DNA from 2 places in the Enterobacter ludwigii genome. Region 1 is predicted to be linked to the other one. Evidence: predicted binding sites of a transcription regulator. Region 1 holds the regulator's gene; the other holds the start of a gene.
The links. The regulator CRP, encoded in region 1, controls carbon source genes, mostly activating them, when cyclic AMP is high. The targets are predictions, from matches to a motif close to ATGTGANNNNNNTCACAT.
Positions count from the first base shown of each region.

Region 1 (4,404 bases):
ACTTTGGTACCGTCCCGACAGCGGCCGTGGGCTACTCGCTGGGCGGCAATATGCTGGCCTGCCTGCTGGCAAAAGAGGGCGACACCGTGCCGCTGGATGCGGCCGTCATTGTCTCCGCGCCCTTTATGCTGGAGCAGTGCAGCTACCATATGGAGAAAGGCTTTTCCCGGGTCTATCAGCGTTACCTGCTCAACCTGCTGAAAGCCAACGCGGCGCGCAAGTTGAAGGCCTATCCGGATACGCTGCCGGTGAGCCTGCGTCAGTTGAAAAAGGTCCGTCGCATCCGCGAATTCGACGATCTGATCACCGCCAAAATTCACGGTTTTGCCGATGCGATTGACTACTACCGTCAGTGCAGCGCCATGCCGCTGCTCAGCAAGATCACGCAACCGACGCTTATCATTCATGCCAAAGATGACCCGTTTATGGATCATCACTCAATCCCCGCGCAGGAATTTCTGCCTGCCAACGTTCACTATCAGCTGACAGAGCATGGTGGTCACGTGGGGTTCATCGGTGGAACGTTGCGCCGCCCGAAAATGTGGCTGGAGTCGCGTATTCCTGACTGGCTTACCCCTTATCTGGACGGTGCAAAATGATTATTCCGTGGCAGGATCTCTCCCCCGAAACGCTCGATAATCTGATTGAAAGCTTTGTCTTGCGCGAAGGTACCGATTATGGTGAACATGAACGTTCGCTTGAGCAAAAGGTCAACGATGTGAAGCGCCAACTCAAAAGCGGCGACGTGGTGCTGGTATGGTCTGAACTGCATGAGACGGTCAATATCATGCCCCGCAACGCGTTTCATGGCTGATCTTTAAACCTTTCCAGTCAGGGAGTTGCTATGTCTGCCAGACATCCGGTTATTGCCGTTACGGGTTCGAGTGGTGCGGGAACCACCACGACCAGCCTCGCTTTTCGTAAGATTTTCGCCCAACTGAATCTCCGCGCGGCGGAGGTCGAAGGCGATAGCTTTCACCGCTACACGCGCCCGGAGATGGATATGGCTATCCGCAAGGCGCGCGATCTGGGTAAACACATCAGCTACTTCGGCCCGGAGGCCAATGACTTCGGCCTGCTGGAGCAAACCTTTCAGGAGTACGGCCAGAGCGGCAAGGGGCAGTCACGCAAATATCTGCACACCTACGATGAAGCCGTTCCCTGGAACCAGGTGCCCGGCACCTTTACCCCCTGGCAACCGCTGCCGGAACCGACCGACGTCCTGTTTTACGAAGGGTTGCACGGTGGCGTGGTGACGCCGCAGCATGACGTGGCGCGTCACGTGGATCTGCTGGTTGGCGTGGTGCCCATCGTGAACCTTGAGTGGATCCAGAAGCTGACGCGTGACATCAGCGAGCGCGGCCATTCACGCGAGGCGGTGATGGATTCCGTCGTGCGCTCCATGGAAGACTACATTACTTACCTGACGCCGCAGTTCTCCCGCACGCATATCAACTTCCAGCGCGTACCGACAGTGGACACCTCTAACCCGTTCGCCGCCAAAAGTATCCCGTCGCTGGATGAGAGCTTTGTGGTTATCCATTTCCGCAATCTCGACGGCATTGATTACCCCTGGCTGCTGGCGATGCTGCAGGGCTCATTTATTTCGCACATGAATACGTTAGTGGTTCCGGGCGGAAAAATGGGGCTGGCAATGGAATTAATTATGATGCCGCTGGTGCAGCGGTTGATAGAAGGGAAGAAAATCGCCTGATGATTTCCCTCTCCGCGTGGGAGAGGGCTTCGGTGAGGGCATCGGGGTGAACGATGCCCCCCAATATCAGGCGTCGATCACTTCATACGAATGCGTAATTTTTACCGCTTTCTCGAGCATTAACGCGACCGAGCAGTATTTCTCCGCTGAAAGATCGACCGCGCGTGAGACCGCCGCGTCTTTCAGTTCTTTCCCGCTGACGATGAAATGCAGGTTAATGTGGGTGAACAGGCGTGGTGCCTCTTCGCGGCGTTCTGAGGTGAGTTTTACTTCGCAGTCGGTCACATCGTGACGGCCTTTTTGCAGGATCGACACCACATCAATTGCGCTGCATCCACCTGCTGCCATCAGCACCATTTCCATTGGGCTTGGTGCTTTATCACCGGAGTTACCATCCATCAAAATCTGGTGTCCTGAAGCGGACTCGCCCAGGAACGTTAAACCTTCAACCCATTTCACACGCGCTTGCATATTCACTCACTCCAACGTTGCATTTTTGGTGACAGATTACGCGTGCGTTACATTTCTCGCAATGGAAGGCGACCTGCGTCATGCTGAAGCGAGACACCAGGAGACACGCGGCGAAAGCTATGCTAAAACACTCAGGATGCTACAGTAATACATTGACGTTACACATGTATGCAGAGGACATCAAACTTTACTGGCTGCGAAACGTTACGATAGCCGACTTCCCAGGGTATGGGTAAGAATTCGATTGCAACCCCAGAGTCCGGATGCATCTTATGACTCTGGTGACAGCTTATAACAGAGGATAACAGCGCATGGTGCTTGGCAAACCGCAAACAGACCCGACTCTCGAATGGTTCTTGTCTCATTGCCACATTCATAAGTACCCATCGAAGAGCACGCTGATTCACCAGGGTGAAAAAGCGGAAACGTTGTATTACATCGTCAAAGGCTCGGTGGCAGTGCTGATCAAAGATGAAGAAGGGAAAGAGATGATCCTTTCTTATCTGAACCAGGGCGATTTCATCGGTGAACTGGGCCTGTTTGAAGAAGGCCAGGAACGTAGCGCCTGGGTTCGTGCAAAGACAGCATGTGAAGTGGCTGAAATTTCCTACAAGAAATTCCGTCAGTTGATTCAGGTTAACCCTGACATCCTGATGCGTCTTTCTTCGCAGATGGCGCGCCGTCTGCAGGTGACATCTGAGAAAGTGGGTAACCTCGCCTTCCTGGACGTGACCGGCCGTATCGCTCAGACCCTGCTGAATCTGGCGAAACAACCCGATGCGATGACTCACCCTGATGGCATGCAAATTAAAATTACCCGTCAGGAAATCGGTCAGATTGTCGGTTGCTCCCGTGAAACAGTGGGCCGTATTCTGAAAATGCTGGAAGATCAGAACCTGATCTCCGCACACGGTAAAACCATCGTGGTTTACGGAACGCGTTAATTCCGCTCAAACGGCGTGCCATCGCAAGGTGTCACGCCGTTTTTGTCTCTATTCCCCATGTGGCGCAGGCTGATTTATCACCCGGAAGTTAACTACGCACTGCGACAAACGCTGGTGTTGTGCCTTCCTGTGGCCGTGGGCCTGATTCTGGGCCATCTTCAGCAAGGTCTGCTCTTCTCTCTCGTTCCCGCCTGCTGCAACATTGCCGGTCTGGATACACCGCATAAGCGCTTTTTCAAACGGCTGATCGTGGGCGGCTCGCTGTTTGCGGGCTGTAGCCTCGCCGTGCAGCTTTTGCTGGCCCGCGATATCCCGCTGCCGCTGATCCTCACCGTCCTGGCGATGACCCTGGGCGTAACCGCTGAAATCAGCTCACTGCACGCGCGTTTGCTTCCCGCGTCGCTGATTGCCGCCATCTTCACGCTGAGCCTTGCGGGTAACATGCCGGTGTGGGAGCCGCTGCTGATCTACGCCCTCGGTACGCTGTGGTACGGGCTGTTTAACTGGTTTTGGTTCTGGCTGTGGCGGGAACAGCCCCTGCGGGAATCCCTGAGCCTGCTCTACGTGCAGCTGGCGGATTACTGTGAAGCCAAATACACCTTGCTCACCCAGCATACCGATCCAGAAAAATCACTGCCGCCGCTGCTGACGCGTCAGCAAAAGGTGGTGGACCTGATAAGCCAGTGTTATCAGCAGCTACATATGCTCGCCGCCAATAAGAACCACGAATATAAGCGGCTGCTGCGCGTCTTCCAGGTGGGGCTGGACTTACAGGAGCATATCTCCGTGAGCCTGCACCAGCCGCAGGAGGTGCAAAAACTGGTCGAGCGCAGCCATGCCGAAGCGGTGATCCGCTGGAACGCGCAAACCGTCTCCGCGCGCCTTCGGGTGCTGGCTGACGATATTCTGTATCACCGCTACCCCACGCGCTTTAACATGGACAAACAGCTCGGCGCGCTGGAGAAGATTGCCCGTCAGCATGAAGACAACCCGGTGGGTCAGTTTGCTGCCTGGCACTTCAGCCGTATCGCCCGCGTGTTACGAACCCAGCGTCCGCTTTATCCGCGCGACCTGATGGCCGACAAACAAAAACGCCTGCCGCTGCTGCCGGCGCTCAGAAGCTACCTCTCCCTTAAATCATCTGCCCTGCGCAACGCCGCGCGAATTAGCGTGATGCTGAGCATTGCCAGCCTGATGGGCATGGCGCTACATCTGCCCAAACCGTACTGGATTTTAATGACCATCCTGTTTGTCACCCAGAACGGCTATGGCGCG
Region 1 covers NZ_CP017279.1:2,882,983-2,887,386, forward strand. Annotated here, with positions in the region: gene BH714_RS13575 (hydrolase) at 1-599, shown strand, start outside; gene BH714_RS13580 (YheU family protein) at 596-814, shown strand; gene BH714_RS13585 (phosphoribulokinase) at 845-1,714, shown strand; gene BH714_RS13590 (OsmC family protein) at 1,781-2,185, opposite strand; gene crp (cAMP-activated global transcriptional regulator CRP) at 2,497-3,129, shown strand; gene BH714_RS13600 (YccS/YhfK family putative transporter) at 3,187-4,404, shown strand, end outside.

Region 2 (4,404 bases), 470 kb from region 1:
TTCATCATCCCGATGCGCCAGGTCAGACGCCGCTCGTCAAAGCTGCGGGCAAAGGTGAGCCAGCCCAGGCGGGTAATCGACTGCCCTCCCCAGCTTTCCTGGGTCAGGTCGTTAAAGTTAACGCGCGGATCCTGGACACGCCTGGTGGTAAGATCGTCATTGTGATTACGGTTGACGATATTTCCTTCGATCTGCGCATCCGGCACGCCTGTCCAGCGCTCCAGATCCTGATTAAAGGTCAGCGCAAACTGATCAATATACGCCACGTGAGAATCATGGTTATAGCCGCCACCTCCGTTCCAGGCGATTTCGTTCAGATAGCCCAGATTATAAGTAAACCCGTTATCGTTAATGATCTTGCGGATGCCGCCCATATCGCCCAGGAGAGGGTCCGGTGGCGCTTCAAAACCTAACACCGTTCCATTCCATTCCTGTGCCCCTGATAAAGAGGGGAATGTTATTAAGGCGAGCGCGCACAGTGTAGTGTGTATATTTTTATATGCCATCATAACAACCTGTGAGTGAGTATTGAGTGCGTAAGCCGTCGCAGGAAAATTCTCTTTTCCTGTCGCGATTTAATTATTCATTTCAGTGAAAGACGTCAGTAAAAATTGTTAAGCCAAATTTCTCTCCTGCGTAAATGACAGGCAAAAAAAAACCTAAGCGCTCCACAGCGATACGTGCTGTGAAACGCTTAGGTTTTGCCTGTTAACCAGTAACAATCCTGCGTTGAATACAGTGGCACCTTAACATCGTGGCGTCACGTTGAAAACCTGCTTTGTTTTATATTTTAAAAAAGTGTGAGCAAATTAACGCTTATTATTTGGACTGAATCACCCGTGCAATATCAGCGGAAGTCTGCAGCGTGCGGATCTCCTGAAATAACCCCAGCGCTTCACTGTACTCTTTGCGTAAATAACTGAGCCACTGCTTAATTCGCGCGACGTGATATAACCCGGTATCACCCTGTTTTTCGAGGCGGCTGTATTTTTTCAGCAGCGTGACCACATCAGCCCACGGCATACGTGGTTCGTTATATTTAATCACCCGGCTGAGGTTTGGTACGTTAAGCGCGCCGCGGCCAATCATCACCGCATCGCAGCCAGTCTCTTTCAGGCACGCCTGCGCGCTTTCGTAATCCCAGATTTCGCCGTTGGCAATAACGGGAATGGTGAGTCTTTTGCGGATCTCGCCAATCGCCTGCCAGTTAATACGTTCGGCTTTATAGCCATCTTCTTTGGTGCGGCCATGCACCACCAGCTCAGTGGCCCCGGCCTGCTGCACGGCATCGGCAATCTCAAATTGCCGCGCGTCGCTGTCCCATCCCAGACGCACCTTTACCGTCACCGGCAGATGCGACGGTACAGCCTCACGCATGGCTTTTGCGCCACGGTAAATCAGCTCCGGATCTTTCAGCAAGGTGGCGCCGCCGCCGCTACCATTCACCAGTTTTGATGGGCAACCGCAGTTGAGGTCAACCCCAAAGGAACCAAGCTCTACGGCACGGGCCGCGTTCTCCGCCAGCCATTCGGGATACTGACCCAGTAGCTGAATGCGCACCAGCGTGCCGGAAGAGGTGCGGCTCTGATGATGCAGTTCCGGGCAAAGGCGATAGAATGATTTTACTGGCAACAACATATCGACCACGCGCAAAAACTCCGTTACGCAGAGATCGTAGTCGTTCACCTCGGTCAGAAGCTCGCGCACGAGGGAGTCGAGCACGCCTTCCATTGGGGCCAGTAAAACACGCATAGCAGTACCTGTGAAAAAAGACGCGCTATAGTAGCCGCTCTCCCGGCATGAGGAAAGCCCGGCGGTTAACCCGGTGAGGTTATACCAGACGTTCCATTTCGGAATGTCTGGTATGCTCAAAATTCATGATGTGATCCGTGGCACATTTTTAGGTTTAATTGTATGATGAATTCGTTTCATCAAGGACTTTCACCATGAGAAAATCATTGAACATTATCTGGCAATATCTTCGCGCATTCGTCCTGATTTACGCCTGCCTGTATGCCGGAATCTTTATCGCATCCCTGCTTCCCATCACCATTCCCGGCAGCATCATCGGAATGTTGATCCTCTTTGTTTTGCTGGCATTGCAAATTCTGCCTGCCAGATGGGTTAACCCTGGCTGCTTTGTCCTTATTCGCTATATGGCGCTGCTGTTCGTGCCTATCGGCGTCGGGGTTATGCAGTATTTTGATTTGCTCCAGGCGCAGTTCGGACCCATTGTGGTCTCCTGCGCGGTCAGTACGTTGGTGGTTTTCCTGGTAGTAAGCTGGAGTTCGCATCTGGTGCATGGCGAACGTAAAGTGGTTGGGCAGAAAGGAACAAAACAATGATGGCCAATATCTGGTGGTCGCTGCCGTTAACGCTGGCAGTATTCTTCGCCGCACGCAAACTCGCCGCACGTTTCAAAATGCCGTTACTTAATCCGCTGCTAGTGGCGATGGTGGTGATTATCCCGTTCCTGCTTCTCACCGGCATTCCTTATGAACGCTACTTTGCCGGCAGCAAAATTTTGAATGACCTTCTGCAGCCCGCCGTGGTGGCGCTGGCCTTTCCTTTATATGAGCAATTGCACCAGATCCGCGCCCGCTGGAAATCCATCATTACCATCTGTTTTGTCGGGAGCCTGGTGGCGATGATCACCGGCACCTCGGTGGCGCTGTTGATGGGCGCTTCTCCGCAAATTGCGGCCTCTATTCTGCCTAAGTCGGTCACCACGCCTATTGCGATGGCCGTGGGCGGCAGCCTGGGGGGGATTCCGGCCATCAGCGCCATGTGTGTGATATTCGTGGGGATCCTCGGCGCGGTCTTTGGACATACCCTGCTGAATGCGATGCGTATCCACACCAAAGCGGCACGAGGTCTGGCGATGGGTACCGCGTCGCACGCCCTGGGCACCGCGCGCTGCGCTGAACTGGATTATCAGGAAGGGGCGTTTAGCTCACTCGCACTGGTGATCTGCGGGATTATCACCTCCCTGCTCGCACCGTTTATTTTCCCGCTGATTGTGGCGGTCATGGGTTAAAATTTGCGATGCGTCGCGCAAATTTCATTTTGTTTTCATAAGTTGCATACATAATGAGAAGTGGATCACATATAAAGCCCCGGCGGCTCCGTAAACTACCGATCCATTAACCTTTATGAGGCAAACGCCATGCATCCACGTTTTCAAGCTGCTTTCGCCCAGCTTGCAGAGAATGTGCAATCAGCTCTGGCCCCGATTCTGGCGGATGAGCATTTCCCGGCCCTGCTGACGGCTGAACACGTCACGGCACTGAAAGAAGCCACAGGGCTGGACGACGACGCGCTGGCCTTCGCGTTGCTGCCGCTGGCGGCAGCCTGCGCCCGCGCCGACCTCTCTCATTTCAACGTCGGTGCGATTGCACGCGGCGTAAGCGGAACCTGGTACTTCGGTGGCAACATGGAGTTCCTGGGCGCGACCATGCAGCAGACCGTTCACGCGGAACAAAGCGCCATCAGCCACGCCTGGCTGCGCGGTGAACAAGCGCTGAGCGCCATTACCGTTAACTACACCCCTTGCGGCCACTGCCGCCAGTTCATGAACGAGCTGAACAGCGGGCTGGAGTTACGCATCAATCTGCCAGGCCGTGCGCCGCATACCCTCGGGGATTACTTGCCTGACGCGTTTGGTCCGAAAGATCTCGACATCAAAACGCTGCTGATGGATGAACAGGATCACGGTTTTGCCCTTTCCGGCGATGCGCTGAGCGAAGCCGCGATTCGTGCGGCGAACAAGAGCCACACGCCATACAGTCACTCCCCAAGCGGTGTGGCGCTGCAGTGTCGTGATGGTCGCATCTTCACCGGCAGCTATGCCGAAAACGCCGCCTTTAACCCGACGCTGCCACCGCTTCAGGGCGCCCTGAATTTGCTGAGCCTCAATGGCTATGACTACCCGGACATTCAGCGCGCTATTCTGGCAGAGAAAGCCGACGCGCCGTTGATCCAGTGGGATGCCACCGCCGCAACGCTGAAAGCGCTCGGCTGCTCAACTATTGACCGTGTTTTGCTTGCGTAATGCCTCCGGCGGGCAGAAATGCCCGCCGCTTTGCTGAAAAACCCCTCAGTTGATTCGCTGTTTCTTGCGCTAACCAGGCGGGTAAAGTAGCCTGAGTTAAATTTCACCTTCGGTACGAGCCATCTGCATGTTAAAGCGCGCTTTTTACAGCCTGTCTGTCCTGGTCGGCATACTGCTGTTGATCGTGCTGGGTCTTGATCGCTGGATGAGCTGGAAAACGGCTCCGTATATCTTTGACGACCTGCAGGACCTGCCCTATCGTCAGGTCGGCGTTGTGCTGGGTACCGCCAAGTATTACCGCACCGGGGTGATTAATCAGTATTACCGTTACCGCATTCAGGGCGCGCTGAACG
Region 2 covers NZ_CP017279.1:2,409,566-2,413,969, forward strand. Annotated here, with positions in the region: gene BH714_RS11335 (carbohydrate porin) at 1-506, opposite strand, end outside; gene dusC (tRNA dihydrouridine(16) synthase DusC) at 820-1,752, opposite strand; gene BH714_RS11345 (CidA/LrgA family protein) at 1,947-2,345, shown strand; gene BH714_RS11350 (CidB/LrgB family autolysis modulator) at 2,342-3,037, shown strand; gene cdd (cytidine deaminase) at 3,167-4,051, shown strand; gene sanA (outer membrane permeability protein SanA) at 4,179-4,404, shown strand, end outside.
Region 2: the regulator CRP is predicted to act here: its motif matches at 3,091-3,108, upstream of cdd (cytidine deaminase).